Regions from separate parts of the Pseudalkalibacillus nanhaiensis genome, predicted to be linked through region 2. Evidence: riboswitches for the same ligand, from Rfam matches in the RefSeq annotation. Region 2 holds a riboswitch; the other holds the start of a gene.
The links. A riboswitch is a leader RNA that binds a small molecule or an ion and turns the genes downstream of it on or off. The one in region 2 is predicted to bind FMN.
Positions count from the first base shown of each region.

Region 1: it holds a riboswitch for FMN, as region 2 does, so the genes downstream of both, V1497_RS04560 (ECF transporter S component) here and ribD (bifunctional diaminohydroxyphosphoribosylaminopyrimidine deaminase/5-amino-6-(5-phosphoribosylamino)uracil reductase RibD) in region 2, are expected to answer to the same signal.

Region 1 covers NZ_CP143541.1:880,766-889,164, forward strand. The annotation lists gene V1497_RS04535 (glycine betaine uptake BCCT transporter) at 1-1,299, opposite strand, end outside; gene V1497_RS04540 (hypothetical protein) at 1,669-1,878, shown strand; gene V1497_RS04545 (PhoX family protein) at 2,665-4,323, shown strand; gene V1497_RS04550 (twin-arginine translocase TatA/TatE family subunit) at 4,340-4,546, shown strand; gene tatC (twin-arginine translocase subunit TatC) at 4,631-5,374, shown strand; FMN riboswitch at 5,449-5,598, shown strand; gene V1497_RS04560 (ECF transporter S component) at 5,798-6,379, shown strand; gene V1497_RS04565 (DUF6454 family protein) at 6,588-7,505, shown strand; gene V1497_RS04570 (PAS domain S-box protein) at 7,598-8,399, opposite strand, start outside.
Region 2 covers NZ_CP143541.1:2,122,855-2,131,253, forward strand. The annotation lists gene V1497_RS11105 (YjcZ family sporulation protein) at 87-185, shown strand; gene V1497_RS11110 (hypothetical protein) at 264-662, opposite strand; gene scpB (SMC-Scp complex subunit ScpB) at 659-1,273, opposite strand; gene V1497_RS11120 (segregation/condensation protein A) at 1,270-2,028, opposite strand; gene V1497_RS11125 (DUF309 domain-containing protein) at 2,244-2,771, shown strand; gene V1497_RS11130 (GNAT family N-acetyltransferase) at 2,785-3,159, opposite strand; gene ribE (6,7-dimethyl-8-ribityllumazine synthase) at 3,539-4,006, opposite strand; gene V1497_RS11140 (bifunctional 3,4-dihydroxy-2-butanone-4-phosphate synthase/GTP cyclohydrolase II) at 4,076-5,269, opposite strand; gene ribE (riboflavin synthase) at 5,297-5,944, opposite strand; gene ribD (bifunctional diaminohydroxyphosphoribosylaminopyrimidine deaminase/5-amino-6-(5-phosphoribosylamino)uracil reductase RibD) at 5,948-7,036, opposite strand; FMN riboswitch at 7,236-7,385, opposite strand; gene V1497_RS11155 (peptidylprolyl isomerase) at 7,739-8,173, opposite strand; gene lysA (diaminopimelate decarboxylase) at 8,350-8,399, opposite strand, start outside.

The sequences.
Region 1 (8,399 bases), 1.2 Mb from region 2:
TGTCATGATGCCGAGTACGAATGTTGCAGAGTCGGCTGAAGTGATCAAGAATGTAAAGATCAAAAGGATCGACAGCAGTGAAAATAAAAATGTTAACGGTAACTGAGCATACGTGACAAATAAAGCTGTCGTCACATCTTCATTCACCAATTCGGCTATATTCGTCCCCTGAGTCAGGTCAAGATGAAGGGCTGTACCACCAAATATCGCAATCCATAAAATGGCGATGAATGGAGGGACGATCAGTACGCCAAAAACAAATTCTCTGATGGTTCGTCCTCTTGACACTCTCGCCACAAAGGATCCGACGAATGGGGACCATGCGATGACCCATGCCCAATAGAAGACTGTCCAATCTCTGACCCATGTGCCGCCCTTATAAGGGGTGAGTCGGAAGCTCATTTCAAAGAAATTCGAAATGTAATCGCCGATTCCTAAAGTCATACTATTTAAAATGAAAACAGTCGGACCCATGAATAATACCGCTACCATCAACGCTAATGCCAGTCCAAGGTTCAGGTTACTCAACCATTTGATCCCTTTATCCAATCCGGTCATTGCGGAAGTAAGGTACAAGATGAGCAGGACGCCTGTAATCGTCAATTGCATAAGGGCATTATTCGGCAGTTCGAAAACGGTTTTCAAACCACCATTAATTTGCAGGATACCAAACCCTAAAGACGTGGCCACTCCCGTAATAGTGGCAATGACAGCCAGTATATCTACCGTCCTTCTTAGCGGTGTTTTACCACCTTGGCCAATTATCGGGTTGAAGGTCGTACTGATCAACCCTTTTTCTTTCTTTCGATATTGAAAATATCCTAAAGCAAGACCGACAACAGTGAAAACAGACCATTGGTGGATTCCCCAATGGAAAAAAGAATAACGCATGGATGTACGTGCGGCTTCTTCAGACTGTCCTTCGATTCCCATCGGGGGTTCAAAGAAATGGCTCATGGGTTCAGCCACGCCCCAGAAGACAAGTCCTACTCCGAATCCTGCACTGAACAACATGCCAATCCATGTGAAAAACGGATAATCAGGCTTTGAATCGTCACCACCGAGTCGAATTTTACCGTACCGGCTAATAGCCAATACTAAACAGAATATCGTGAAAAAGAACACGGCGATAAGATAAAACCAGCCGAATGCATATGTAGTGAAATCAAATACAGCAGCCGCATTGTTCCCTAATGAATCTGGAGAAATAGCCGCCCAGATGACAAAGAGCGTAACGATGATGGATGATACCCAAAATACGATGTTCCAATGTGGAGCTTTTCCTTTTTCGTCAGCCACAATGAACCTCCTTTACAAAAATGAAATCATGTACATAAAGAGATGTGTCTCATTAACCTATACCCATCTAGAGAGATATCTAACTTTTTAAAAGAAAACACCTTTCCTATGACGGGGGATATTATCTATTAAAAACTTTTAAATACAAATCATTTTGTAAGTCGATTTGTTTAACGTATTATATGGCTGGTCATACTAGTGAAAATGCAATAAAATTAATTTAACATTTTACTCATCTTACAAAAAATCTCTTTTTTTGAAACATATCCAAAGTCTATGCGTATAATATAGTAGAATAAGCTTTTGAATGTTGGGAAGGAACATTATTTTTACATAGTAATGTTAGATTCATTAAGGAGTGTGAAAGGTGTGGGCTTAACGGCAAAGATCTCGATTGATTTTTCTGTGAATGGTTCGAAGGAGTTTTACGTGGAATTGTTGGACATTCCTGAAGAAGTATCAGCTGGTGAACTTCAGGAACTCGTGGATAAACGTGTCGAGAAAGTAAGAAGTATGAAATGCGCAGAAATTCTGAATGCTTTCATTAAAATAAATAAAGCTGATCAATTCAGCCGGTAATGCTTCTTTAAAACATGTAATCGATGAAATCTGGAAAAATGACCATAGGGTTAGGTTTCCGGATTTTTCATGCTGGTCATTTCTTTCTCTTTTGGAGCTTGCGATTGATTCCAAAAGTAATCAATGTAAACAGAAAGACAGTTGCAGCCCATGTAACAGCACCAAACTGTTTGAATATCTTCAGCATGTTCTAACCTCCAACGCACTTTTACAAATTATACCACTCCCAGTCCGTTTGAGTAAACGATTCTTATACAAAAACAAAAGAAGGATGATTGTTCATCATCCTTCATCAAATGGACGCACTAGCCTGGTCATGGAGAGGATCATTGGAGGTTGTTCCGAAAACGTTCCAATACTTAGGGGAGGTTCTCTCCAATCAAGGCCATTCATGCAGCTTCTTTTCTTGTTACAGCGGAATTTGTTCCGCTTGTCTATACTATTCTTGCCCTCATGCGAAAGGATGGGGGCCGTTTTTTTGACTATTTTGTGGCAAAGACCATCGCCACGTATTAAGAAAAGGTAAATTCTAAACAAAACCTTAACAATCTCCTTGTTGGAGGTAGGATTACTTGATTTGGATACATACGTTCTCTCGATGTAATGCGTTTTTATGGTAATAATGTACTATAAAAATGGCAAACAAATTAGGCTTTTCCAACTAATATTTTCGAAAAACATAGCTATATCAAGATTGTAATCATTTCTCAACGATTCCTTAAAATTTGTATCCTACCATTTGTTGTGTAGTACTTTTAACTCAACATTTTTAAGGAGTGAAGGGTCATGGGTAAAGTCAATCGAAGAAAATTCTTAACATATTTAGGAACAGGGGCTACAGCACTAGCTGCATCAAGCACGGGACTTAACGTGCTGACAAAACCTGCTCAAGCAGGTGGTTTTCACAAAGAAGGACAAAAGAAACCTAAAATCGGTCAAATGAAATTCAAGCCGATTGAGCCTTCTTCTAAAGATGATCTGGTGCTTCCACATGGCTATCAATATAACGTTGTGGCGGCTTATGGAGACAAAATCAATTCAAAAGGCGATACATTCGGTTTTAATAATGACTTCACTTTATACTTCCCGATCAATGAACGGACTGGGGAGTGGGATGACGATGACGATGATAAACGTAAAGGCGAACGTGGGTTGCTCTGGGTAAACCATGAGTATGTGTCGGACCTGTTCGTTTACGGACAAGAGGTTGACAAGTATTCAAAGGAACAAATCCAAACACTTCTATATAACCAAGGCGGTTCAATCATTGAAGTTTACCGCGAAGGTGACACATGGAAAATGGATACGACTTCAAAATATGCGCGTCGCGTTACGGGATTGACAAAGATTAATTTGACTGGACCAGCAGCAGGATCAAAGGCTGTTAATGGCGCAACAACCGTTCAAGGAACGTTTGCCAACTGTTCTGGCGGTAAGACGTTATGGGGCACACTATTGACTTGCGAAGAAAATTACGAGTATACAGCGGAAGATGCAGGGCTAGACGAAACACATTACGGCTGGGTTGTAGAAGTGGATCCATTTGATGCCAACTTCCAAGTCCGTAAACATACTGCACTTGGACGTTTCAACCATGAAAATGCATCTATGGGACTCGCAAAAGATGGACGCGTAGTCGTTTACATGGGCGATGACAAGAAGGATGCATGTGTCTACAAGTTTGTAAGTGAAGGAAAGTACAACGAGAAGCTAGGAAAGAAAAATTCTGAGCTTCTAAACAAAGGGACGCTTTATGCCGCTGACTTAAGTAGTGGCGAGTGGATTGCTTTGACAGTAGAAGCGGTCCGAGAAGCAGCAAAAGGAAAGCAAGAAATCCTTGATAAATTCCAAACGCAAGCAGATGTGGTTGTTCATGCACATGATGCTGCAATCTTGCTAGGTGCAACGCCTACAGATCGTCCGGAAGATGTTGAAATCAGCCCATTTGATGGAACCATCTTCGTTGCACATACAAACAATGACAAGCACGGTAACATCCATGGTCATATCACGCGTTTCTTTGAAGAGAACGATGATCACGGGGCTATGAACTTCCAATTTTCCATCTTCGTAGCAGGTGGGATCCAAAGCGGATTCAGTGCACCTGATAACCTGACATTCGACCAATATGGAACATTGTGGACGGTAACGGATATCTCTAGCAGCAAGTTGAACGATAAGGTTTGGAAACCTTTCAAGAACAATGGAATGTTCGCGATTCCGACTTCCGGCAAACAAGAAGGGGAAGCGTTCCAATTTGCATCTGCACCTGTTGAAGCAGAGTTGACCGGCCCGTCGTTCACTCCGGATGAGAAGACGTTGTTCTTATCTGTCCAACACCCGGGTGAAGAGACAGAAGACTTATCACAACCGACAAGCATGTGGCCACACAGAGCAGGCGATCGTATGCCTCGACCAGCCGTTGTCGCAATCAGAGGATTTTAAGAAGGAGGAATGACTTATGCCATTTGGACAAATCGGTATTCCAGGTTTGATTTTGATTCTGGTTATCGCGTTGATCATCTTCGGACCATCAAAACTTCCGGAGCTTGGCCGAGCTGCAGGTAGTACTTTAAAAGAATTCAAAAATTCTACCAAAGATCTGATATCTTCGGATGATGACGATAAATCGGAGAATAAAGCAACAGCTCAGAACGAAAAGCAGTAAATGGATGGGGGTTGGCTTAATCGATGTATGAACCGATTGAGTCAGCCTCTTTCTACTAAATAAATAAGAAAGGCGGTGAATGCTATGCGCGAAGTGGATGAAGAGTTGGAAGTCACAGAACATCTAGAAGAATTAAGAAAAAGAATCATCTGGACATTGGTTGTGTTCATCCTGTTCCTGGTCGGATCCTTCGTTTTTGTTGAGGAGATTTATGAATGGCTGATTCGGGACCTTGACCAAAAGCTTGTCATTCTTGGACCTTCAGATATCCTGTGGGTTTATGTCATGATCTCGGGGATCTGTGCAATTGCCATGACCATACCTTTTGCCGCTTTTCAAATCTATCGTTACATTAAACCAGCACTGAACTTGAAAGAACGGAAGGCAACGCTCTCCTATATTCCAGTATTATTCCTATTATTCTTGGTCGGCATATCATTCGGTTATTTCATTGTCTTCCCGATGGTCCTTTCCTTTATGGAAGGTCTATCAGCTAATCATTTCCAAGAAATGTACACAACAGAGAAGTATTTCAGATTCATGATGCAGATGACCCTTCCTTTCGGGTTGTTGTTTGAATTACCAGTAGTCATCCTATTCTTGACGACCATCGGCTTATTGAACCCTACGCATCTGATCAAAGCAAGGAAGGTTTCTTACTTCGTTCTCGTTGTAGTCGCGGTTTCGGTTACACCGCCAGATTTCATTTCTGACTTCCTTGTAACGATACCGTTGCTGTTGTTGTATGAGATCAGTATATCTCTATCTAAAATGGTCTATAAGAAAAAACAGAAGAAAGAAAGACCGGACCTGAAAAGTGTCAGTTGATGGGAAATAAGCATTCCTATTGCCCAATCAAGCTATTTAGCGATATACTGTATATGTAAAAACAACAACATAAACACCATCTTCGGGGCAGGGTGAAATTCCCGACCGGCGGTAGATGAAGTCCCCCTTCATGAGCCCGCGAGCTTTGTTCTTCGTTCGAAGAGCTTTGCTGATCTGGTTTAAAGCCAGAGCCGACAGTATAGTCTGGATGGGAGAAGATGTTTGCACGGTTTCTTTTGTCATATACAACAAAGAGGCTTGATTTCTAATGGTCTAAAAAACCTGTCATAGAATGCGCAAATACTCCCTAAAGCTGCGAATAGCTTTAGGGTTTTTTGTGTAAAGGACTGGGTCTGTATATGATTCTCGAGAGGTGCAATGCATTGGAAGCAAGATGGCGTTTAGGAAAAGGAGAGGTTTCCTATGCAACAAAAGGGGAAATTGTATCGCATGATTGCTGTCTCACTTATGAGCAGCATCGCGTATGTACTGATGCTCCTGGATTTTCCGTTTCCAGGACTGCCGCCATTTCTTAAAATCGATTTAAGTGATGTTCCGGCATTATTAAGCGGAATCGTATTCGGTCCCGTGGCAGGGATCACGGTAGAAGCGATTAAAAATCTTCTACACTACGGTGTGCAAGGAAGCATGACAGGCGTTCCAGTAGGCCAGTTCGCCAACTTCCTAGCGGGCAGCTTTTTCATCGTACCAGCATCCATCTTATTCCGAAAATATCGTAGTAAAAAAGGAATGACGTTTGGATTGTTGACAGGTACGTTAACGATGACATTGATGATGGCGCTGTTGAATTATGTGCTTATCCTGCCAGCGTATACATGGTTCCTTAACTATGATCCGATGACGTCAGATATGATGACAAACCTCATCCTGACAGGTATCACGCCGTTCAATCTAATCAAGAGTACGATTGTCGCTTCTTTATTTATCGTAATCTACTACAAGTTGGCTCCATATCTGAAACGTATGGAACAGCTCGCTTCATAAACGAAAGCAAGAGGCAGATCTGAAACCAGGTCTGCCTCTTTTTTTATGATCTGTTAGACATATTGTTTAGGTTACATTTTGTTAAAGAAGCTTAAGCGTAATTAAATTCCTCGTAAATTGTCTAAAGATGAGCGAGAAACACTTCTTTTTACGTTCCTTTTATATTATGTTGATAGGCGATGACAACAATGAAGGAGGCACGAACATCATGCGCTTATATGCTATGCTCCTATCAGCCATAATACTCATCGCCATGGCTTCGAGCGGATTTGCAACAGCTGAAAAAGAAGGACTGTCCAGTGAGGTCAAAAAGCTTTCCCGGAATACAGAATGGAATAAAGTTGAACAACTAGACTTGGATTTCAATATCCATCATCCGCAAGGAATGACAAAAATTGATGATCGCTATTACATATCATCGGTCGAAATCATTGAAAAACCGGAAAAATATGATGAGCCGAAGAATGGATATGACCGTACGGCTGGTAAAGGTGTCGGACATTTATACATCGTGGATCAAAATGGGCAATTGATAAAGGATATTAAACTTGGTGAAGGTGACATGTATCATCCAGGCGGAATCGACTTCGATGGAGAAAACATATGGGTACCAGTAGCCGAGTATCGCCCTGATAGTAAATCGATCATGTATAAAGTGGATGCTGAAACACACAACGTTACAAAAGTATTTGAAGTGGACGATCATATTGGAGGTGTCGTGAGTGATGAAAAGACTCATGAGCTTCAAGGCGTTAGCTGGGGATCGAGAAAATTTTACGAATGGAATGAGAAAGGAAAACAGAAATCGGTCGAATTCAATTCCAGTCATTTCATCGATTATCAAGATTGTGAAGGGGTAGATGAAGGGAACATGATCTGCACCGGTCTAGCGGGCTTGTCAACGGAAGATGGCGGTACGTATGAGCTTGGAGGCCTGGCCTTATTAGACAAGAAAACAAAAGAGATCCATCATGAAATTCCGATTCCAGTCTTTTCCCCTCAACATCATACAATTACTCGTAACCCTGTCTTTCTGGAAACGGACGAGGACGGGATTAAACTTTATGCTGTCCCGGATGATGATCATGCGTCTCTCTTGATCTATGAGACAAATAATGAAGGATAGAAAGATGAATTTGTCCTTACACATAATGAAATAGACCAAAGAAGGGCTGACCTGAAGGACGATATAACGTCCTCAAGAGTCAGCCTCTTCCTTTAATAACTCGGTATTTTTTGATGTTCAACGTGCGTGGTGGAAAGAGGGAGGACGATGCAGATGGTGGTGCCCTTCAGATATTCCGATTCGATGGAGAGCCTTCCGCCATGTTCACGTATGATTTTACGGCTCATCATCAGTCCTAGACCGATCCCTTTTTCTTTCGTGGAATAAAAAGGTTCACCGATGTACTTCAACCTCTCCTTTTCAATGCCTATACCAGAATCGCTGAAATAGAGGTCTACATAATTCTCTCTTCTCTTTACGGTTATGGCTAATGTACCGCCTTTATCCATCGCTTCCATCGCATTTTTCATAATATTGATGAATACCCGCTTCAAAGCGCTCTTTTGCCCATTGACGACAATATCTTCATTACTTATGTCGTCCACATATATATGGATTCCTTTGAGGAAAGCCGTACCCTCGAATAACCGGACACAACTCTCGACAATCTCCTTTAACTCTGTATTTTCCACATTCACAACATGAGGCTTCGCGAGATCCATAAATTCATCGGCTATCCGTTCGATTCCATCCAATTCTTTTCGGATGATCTCAAGATAATTTTGATGCAACGGGTCTCGGAGCTCGTCACCAATCATATGAATGAACCCTTTCACACTCGTAAGTGGATTCCGAAGCTCATGAGCAATGCCAGCAGCGAGCTGACCGACAGTCGACATTTTTTCGTGCTGCATGGATACATGTTCATCTTCGAGTCTTTTTGTGATATCGCGTGCTATGAGTAGGATCATATCTTCTGAATGGGAGTTATAATCATTGGCTGCCAAAGGTGTC
Region 2 (8,399 bases):
GTAAAAAAGGGCATCCGTCTAGTCCGCCTATTAGACGGATACATATAGTATGGGTAAATGACTTCATTTTTTGAGGAGGCGATTCGATGTCAGATGGTATTTCCAGCGGTTTCATACTTGTCGTTGTATTGTTCGTCCTATTAGTTATCATCGGGGTAGCTGTGGTTTCAGGCTTCAAGGGATAAAAAAAGCCGATCCTTCTGGTGTTCACCTCTTTTGTATGTAAAGAAGGTAAACTACGGAAAGATCGACTCTATTTTCTTTTAGCCGACGGACAAAGTTGCTTCCCCATTGCTATGAATGGTTTTTACGATGTTTTTCAGCGCTTCGATGTCCACTCCATCAAACAGGGTGGCAAAATCAGATTCCTCATTGATGTAGACCCGGGTGCGCTCTTGAAGCTCCGGCCTGTTTATTAACGCCTGAATGGCAATCACTTCTCGAAGATGGATGTCCTTCCCATCCACTTCAAAGATCGGATCTGCTTCAAATGGCGTAAGCTCAGCCATTTTTTCTTCGAAATATCGGACGTACAAGACAGATAGAGTTTTGATCCGACCTTTGTCTACTTTATAGTGCACGGTGGAGCGATTAAAGAATTCTTCTGGAGAGTTGGATTTTGATTTCTCAAGCACTTCTCCTTCAAACGACGTTATGATCATACCTTTTCCTCCTGTTCCTCTGCATTTGTTTCTAAAACATTATGGAAGTTTTCAAAAAACAAATCGGCCTCTTCTTCAATGGACTGATCTTGCGATTGATCAGGCAAGGCAGGTAAGTTTTCAATCGATTTAAGACCGAAATACTCGAGGAATTCTTTTGTCGTTCCATACAGGATCGCACGCCCTGTCCCTTCTGCTCTTCCCACTTCTTTTATCAAGTGCTTGGAAGCGAGGGTCTGAATCGGCTTTTCTGTCTTGACCCCTCGTATATCTTCGATTTCGGCCCTTGTAATCGGTTGCTTATAGGCGATGATGGCCAGGGTTTCCAGTGCTGCTTGAGACAATGAGCTAGTCGTGGGTGACTCGACGAATTTCTCATAATAGGCGACATGCTTCGCTTTGGTCGTAAATTGATATCCCCCGGCAATTTCAACTATTTCAATGCCACGGTCATCAGACTGGTAATCTGTCATCATTTCCTGGATCAAGGAATCTGCAGCTTCGATTTCAATGCCTAAGACATCCGCTACCTGTCTACTCTCTAAGCTCTCGTCACCGACGACAAAGAGAAGCCCTTCTATGACCGCTTTTTGCTCAATTTTTGTCGTCATTGTTTATCCTCCTTCACCAGCTGAATCGTGATATCCTTGAAATTTTCATGTTGTTCACATTGGATCTGTCGCGTTTTCATCAATTCAAGAATAGCAAGGAAGGTCACGACCATATGATCTCTGCTCGGGTAAGGGAAAAGCTCTTGAAAGGTCTGGACCCCATTACGTGTGTGTAATTGGTCCACGACCTCTGCCATTCTTGTTTCAATCGGGATATCCTGACGATCAATCTTTGTCTGCGGTCTCTTTTTCAATTTCTTGTTATCAAAAATGGATTGGAAAGCACCTACAAGGTCATAGATGGTAATTCCTGATACAGGATTCACGTTTTGTTGATTCCCTTTGAATTCATCAAGATTGCTGGGCGGTTTTGAAAAGGTCAAGCTCTTCTTACTTTCATGTTCCCTTAAATAAGTAGAAGCTTCTTTAAATTTACGGTATTCAATCAATCTCCGGACCAATTCTTCCCGAGGATCTTCCTCCATCTCCATTTCCATTTGTTGATCATAATCTTCCTCTTCATGTTTTGGGAGGAGGGTTTTACTCTTGATTGCCACAAGCGTCGCGGCCATCACCAAGTATTCACTTGCCACATCCAGCTGAAGTTCTTTCATGGTATGTATATAATCCAAATATTGTTTTGTAATCTGTGAGACTGGTATATCATATATATCAATCTCGTAGCGGTTTATAAGATGCAGTAATAAATCGAGAGGTCCTTCAAATGCATCTAACCGGACATTGTATTGCGTCATGTATTGTTCACCATTTTCATATTCGATTCACAAACGGATCAAACATTAGACTACACCACTAAAAAAGGCTTTTTCGTAACGTATGTCCGCTTTTTACACTCTCTAAAACATGTCGATATTATAGCATAACGTATGCACCATCACAATTTACCATTTTTGTTCCATTATCATGATATGATAAACTGATTAATAGCTTATGAAAGCGGGGGAAAACCATGTATCCAAAACCATACATCGATTATCTGGTTCATTTTCATGGCTTGAGAGACTATTTTGAGTGCCATGAAATTCTAGAAGAGCATTGGAAATCCGTTCCTGAGGACCAAGCGAAGAAACATTGGGTCGGACTGATTCAAATTGCTGTATCCCTCTATCATCAGCGAAGAAAGAATTACTCAGGTGCACTACGTATGATGACGAGTGCAGCCAACATCATCGAGAAAGAGCAATCTGAAATTGAGGCACTCGGTCTTGATGTTGATGTCTTACTCTTGAAACTGCAAGAACGGATTGTGGAAATCGAAAACCAACAACCTTATGAAAGCTTCAACCTTCCAATCAAGGATAAGACCCTTCTTGCCCGTCTCGAAAAAGAGTGTGAAGAAAAGAACTGCACATTTGGAATTCCAAGTGACATGGACGATGATTTTCTAGTGAACAAGCATACATTGCGAGATCGCCAGCCTGTCATCAATGAACGACTTGAACAAAAGGCTCTCAGAAAAAAGAAACGGGAAGGATAATCCTTTCCGTTTCTTATTCGTCCTTGTTGAGCTCCACTGGACCGTCTTCACATTTCTCATAAAATGAGCTTGTTTCAACATTTGCAGTGAGTTCATAATTGTCTTTTAAGGTCTTTCTGACAGCATCAACCATCTTCTTCCCGATCCCTTGATGGCGATGGGATGGATTTACACTCAAATGCTGCAGCTCTGCTTGTCCATCATCCAATTTCAACCCGATGATCCCGATGATGTCTTCATCCTCTTTCCACATGAAAAGTTGGTGATCAGGTTCGGTTTCGTATTGCTTCACGGTTTGCTGCAATTTTTTAACTTCCTTTTCATTCGGCATGAACGAAAGAAGTCCCATCGCAATTTTTTCATAATTACGTTTATATCGAATTAACATAAATTCTCCCTCATTATCGAAATAACTTTCCTACGAGTGACAAAAGTAAGAGGACTGAGACGATGATCACTACGATGAATAATATGCGTTCTTGCTTTTTGTTGTTCATCTTTATCCAACCTCTTATGCGGAACATGAACGAAAAAAATCACAAATCACAATTATTATAGCGAAACTTCATCCATGTTGCTAATTTGTCCTAATTCCGTTTTCAGTATAACATTCTACAAGAATAGTTAAATACCTTTATCCACCCTTACGTAAAAAAACATGTTCATGATTTTGTATACTCAAAGGATGTGATTCCAATAATGGGCTTGAAAGTGCTCTGTTGGATAAGCCTTTCCTTAATGAATGGATTTGTTAAAGTTAACTGTTATTATTTAAACGATCGACAGAGGTTGCCCATCTCGATTGCGGAAACGGCAGCTTCCCACCCTTTATTTCCTGCTTTCGTGCCTGCACGCTCGACAGCTTGTTCAATTGAGTCTGTTGTTAAGACGCCGAAAATGACCGGTAGCCCCGTGGACATCGCGACACTTGATACGCCTTTCGATACTTCATTGCAAACATAATCAAAGTGCGGTGTAGACCCTCTGATGACGGTTCCTAACGTTATAACAGCATCGTATTTGTTTGATTCTGCCATCTTCTTGGCAATCAACGGAATCTCAAATGCACCAGGAACCCATGCAACATCCACATCTTCTTCATTAACTCCGTGACGCCTCAACGCATCTTCAGCACCTGAAAGCAATTTACCTGTAATGAATTCATTGAATCGACCGACGACGATCCCGACCTTTAATCCTGTTCCTACTAATTGTCCTTCAAACGTATTTCCCATGTTCATTGACCTCCTGTTAAATTGATGGTGTTTTTAAAGTATACTTCGTTATCTGATCGTGCGTTTGTTTTAAAAATGCAGCATGTGGCCTAACTTGCTATGCTTCGTACGTAAATATCTCTCGTTTTCATCTCGGTGTGGCAATTGTATGCCAACGCGGTCCACCACTTCCAACCCATAGCCGCTCAATCCTTTGATTTTACGTGGATTATTGGTCAAAAGTTTCATTTTGGAAATGCCGATGTCGCGGAGAATTTGCGCCCCGATCCCATAATCCCTTAAATCAGGAGCAAAACCTAATTTTTCGTTCGCTTCAACCGTGTCATAGCCTTCTTCCTGAAGCTTATAGGCTCTCATCTTATTCAGAAGTCCGATACCCCTTCCCTCCTGCCTCATATACAGAAGAACACCGTGACCTTCCTTTTCGATTTGTGATAAGGCAGCATGCAGCTGCGGACCACAGTCACATCGGTAGGATCCGAACGCATCTCCTGTCAGACATTCTGAGTGGACACGGACCAAAGTCGGCTCGTCCGGAATGATTTCTCCCTTAACGAGAGCGACGTGTTCTTTTTGATCCAGGATGTTGGAGTATCCGATTGCTTTGAAATCGCCGAATACCGTCGGCAATTTGATTTCGATTTCTTTTTTGACGAGCTTATCCTTCCTGTTACGGTATTGGATAAGGTCTTTGATCGTGATCATTTTCAAGTCGAATTCATCCGCTATTTTCCTCAGCTCCGGCACCCTTGCCATTGTGCCATCCTCATTCATGATCTCACAAATGACACCTGCAGGTTCAGCTCCCGATAGTCTTGCGAGGTCAATCGCCGCTTCAGTATGACCGGCGCGTCGTAATACGCCGCCTTCCTTTCCGACCAATGGGAATACATGTCCCGGTCGTTTAAAATCTGATGCGACTGATTTCGGATCCAATAAATAACGGATCGTCTCAGCACGCTCTTGAGCGGAAATGCCTGTAGTTGATGTTTTATGATCAATACTCACAGTAAAAGCTGTTCCGTGGGGATCCGTATTGTGATGGACCATTGGACTCAGCTCCAACTTATTGGCCAGTTGTTCCGTAATCGGGGTACAGACGAGCCCGCGGCCGTGGGTCACCATGAAATTTATGATTTCAGGTGTCACTCTGTCTGCCAAGGCGATAAAATCCCCTTCGTTTTCTCTGTCTTCATCATCACATACAATGACGACATTTCCTTGCATCAATTCATAAATCGCTTCTTCAATTCGGTCAAACATTTATGTCACCATCCTTAATGTGAACGATTAGAAACCGTGGTCTGTCAAAAATTCTTTCGTCAAATTACTTTGTTGAGATTGTTCTGCTCTTCTTTGCAGCAAATTATCCATATATTTCGCCAACATGTCACATTCGATATTGACGAGATCGCCTTCTTTTTTGTGACCGAGTACCGATTCTTCTACTGTATGAGGGATGAGAGACAGTGTAAACGTATTTCCAGATACGCCGAAGACTGTGAGACTCGTTCCATCGACAGCTACCGAACCCTTCATCATGAAATAAGGGCTCAACGCTTCCGGTGCTTCGATTTCGTAATAGATGGCATTGTGCTTTGGCGTTCTTTTTACGATTTTCCCCACGCCGTCAATATGACCTGAAACGAAATGACCACCGAATCTTCCGCCGGCTGCCATTGCTCTTTCCAGATTTACTGCATCACCGGCACCCAGCAGTTTCAAGTTCGTGGCTTTCAAGGTTTCCGGCATAACGTCGACAGTAAAATGGGATTCTTTGAAGGACGTAACGGTAAGGCAAATCCCGTTAACAGCGATACTATCCCCTAAACGGACATCCTCCAGCACTTTCGTTGCGCTTATGGTCACAACATATCCGTTATTGGATTCTTGAACGGATTGGATTTTTCCTAACTCTTCAACGATTCCGGTGAACATGGCTCAACCCTCCTTCAAAACGGATATGATTTTCAAATCATCACCAAGTTGATTGACTGAAACGATTTCAAGTTGAACGGCTTCAGCCATCGTTTCAATCCCTTCTCCTCCTATGACAGAAGGACTCTTTTTGCCCCCGATCAATTTGGGAGCGATATACGTAATCATTTCTTGAAAACACCGCTCTTTCATAAAGCTTGCATGAACAGAAGAGCCTCCTTCAACAAAAATCGATGTCACACCTTCTTCAACCAACCGTTCCAATAATGGATAAATCTCAATAGATGGACAATCAAGTTGGATGATGCGTACATGATCCCTTCTGAGGCTTTCAATTCGTTCTGTTGGCGCACTGCTGCCTGCGATTATGATGGTTTCGGCTGCTCCATCATGAAGAACCTTTGCGTCCTCAGGAATACGGAGGTTCGTATCAAGGATGATACGAATCGGGTTTCGGCCCCCTGATGGGAGACGTGTTGTCAGCTGGGGGTCGTCCTGGATAATCGTATTCACCCCAACAAGAATGGCATCATGCTCGTGACGGTACTGATGGACGTCCAGCCTCGCATCTTCACCAGTGATCCATTTGCTATCACCGGAATTTGCAGCTGTCTTTCCATCTAAACTGGATGCAGCTTTCAGGGTCACGAAAGGAAGGTTTGTTTTCATGAAATGGTTGAAGAACCGATTCAAAGAAATGGCTTCTTTCTCCAACAAACCGACATGTACGTCAATGCCAGCATCCTTCAACCGTTCGACACCTCTTCCGGCCACAAGTGGATTCGGGTCAAGCGTTGCGATATACACCCTATGGATGCCTCTTTCAATGACGAGATCGGCACAAGGCGGGGTTTTCCCGTAATGACTGCACGGTTCAAGAGTGACGTACATCGTTGCCCCTTCAGCTTTATTTCCAGCCATATTCAATGCATGAACTTCCGCATGACCTTCCCCAGCTTTCAAGTGTGCCCCAAGGCCGACAATTTCTCCGTTTCGTACGACCACTGCACCGACTTTTGGATTTGGAGATGTTTGACCGGCAGTTTGTTCGGCCATCCCGATTGCAAGCTTCATATAACGTTCGTGTTCCATCCGCTCTCCTCTTTTCACAACTGACGATGATCTTGAAATAAAAAACCCCGAAAATGCAATCTTGCATCTCCGGGGTATTAGGGTATAAGAAATAAGCCTTAGCTTTTAGGACACTGAACGAATGTTCAGAAAAAAAGCATAAGGAACGTACAGGCACATGTGCGATGCATTCGTACATTGCCCTCTATACCTGTTCTTATAAATCCTTCTCCCATCCAGACTATACTGTCGGCTTCGGAATTTCACCGAATCCACCGTTACAATGATCATTGCAACGGGTCACGGACTGAAAAGCAACGTTCGCTTTATCACCGCCGGTTGGGAATTTCACCCGACCCCGAAGGATATGTGTGTTGTATGTATTCAATGTTACTCTTTATTTCCCGCATACGCAAGGAGAATGTACCAGTAGATTGTGTTTGGAACACGATGTGGGTTTGTTGTTCAGCCTGATGTGAAGATCATTTTTGTTTTTGTAGATAAATTCGATTTTTTGTAGATAAATCCAGATTTTCGTAGATAATTTCTGTTTTTCGTAGATAATTTCGAATTCTCGTAGATAATTCCGTTTTTTTGTAGATATGATCTGATTCTGGGCCGTTCGCGTTATCAAAATGGCGTCCTCCAGTGCAAAATCGTCCTTCCAACAATAAAAAAGACCGATTCTCTTTGGAATCGGTCCTCTGACTTACATTTTTTCATTTATTCTTCCCAAACTTTAACTTCTTTCATTACATCGCCGTTTTGTGTGCGAAGTACAGAATCCAATCCTTCAGTCACTTGACCGAAAACGGTATGTACACCGTCTAGATGTGGTTGGTTTTCATGTACGATGAAGAACTGGCTGCCACCTGTATTTTTACCGGCATGAGCCATGGACAAAGCTCCTGGCTTATGCTTGTGTGGATTGCCTTCTGTTTCACAATCGATCGTATAGCCAGGTCCACCTGTACCTGTTCCAGTCGGGCAGCCTCCTTGAGAGACGAATCCCGGAATCACACGATGGAATGTCAAACCGTTGTAAAAGCCTTCGTTGGCTAATTTTTCGAAATTGGCAACTGTGTTTGGTGCTGCTTCAGGGTAAAATTCAATAAGAACCTTTTCCCCGTTCTCAAATTCGATACTTCCTTTTTTCATGAATCAAATCCTCCTCATCATTGGCACCACCATTACGCTAAAAGAAAGCGAGTGTGGCACCTTATCGTGAAAGTGACCTGAAACCGGATATAAGACATTTCCGGTCACCCACAAGTAGTTTCATTGTATGACGTTTTCATGAAGAAGTAAAGGAAGAACCGTACCGGGAACGATGTCTAAAAGCTTGATACGATTGACTTTTTCAACGGACGATCCAAGTGTACGA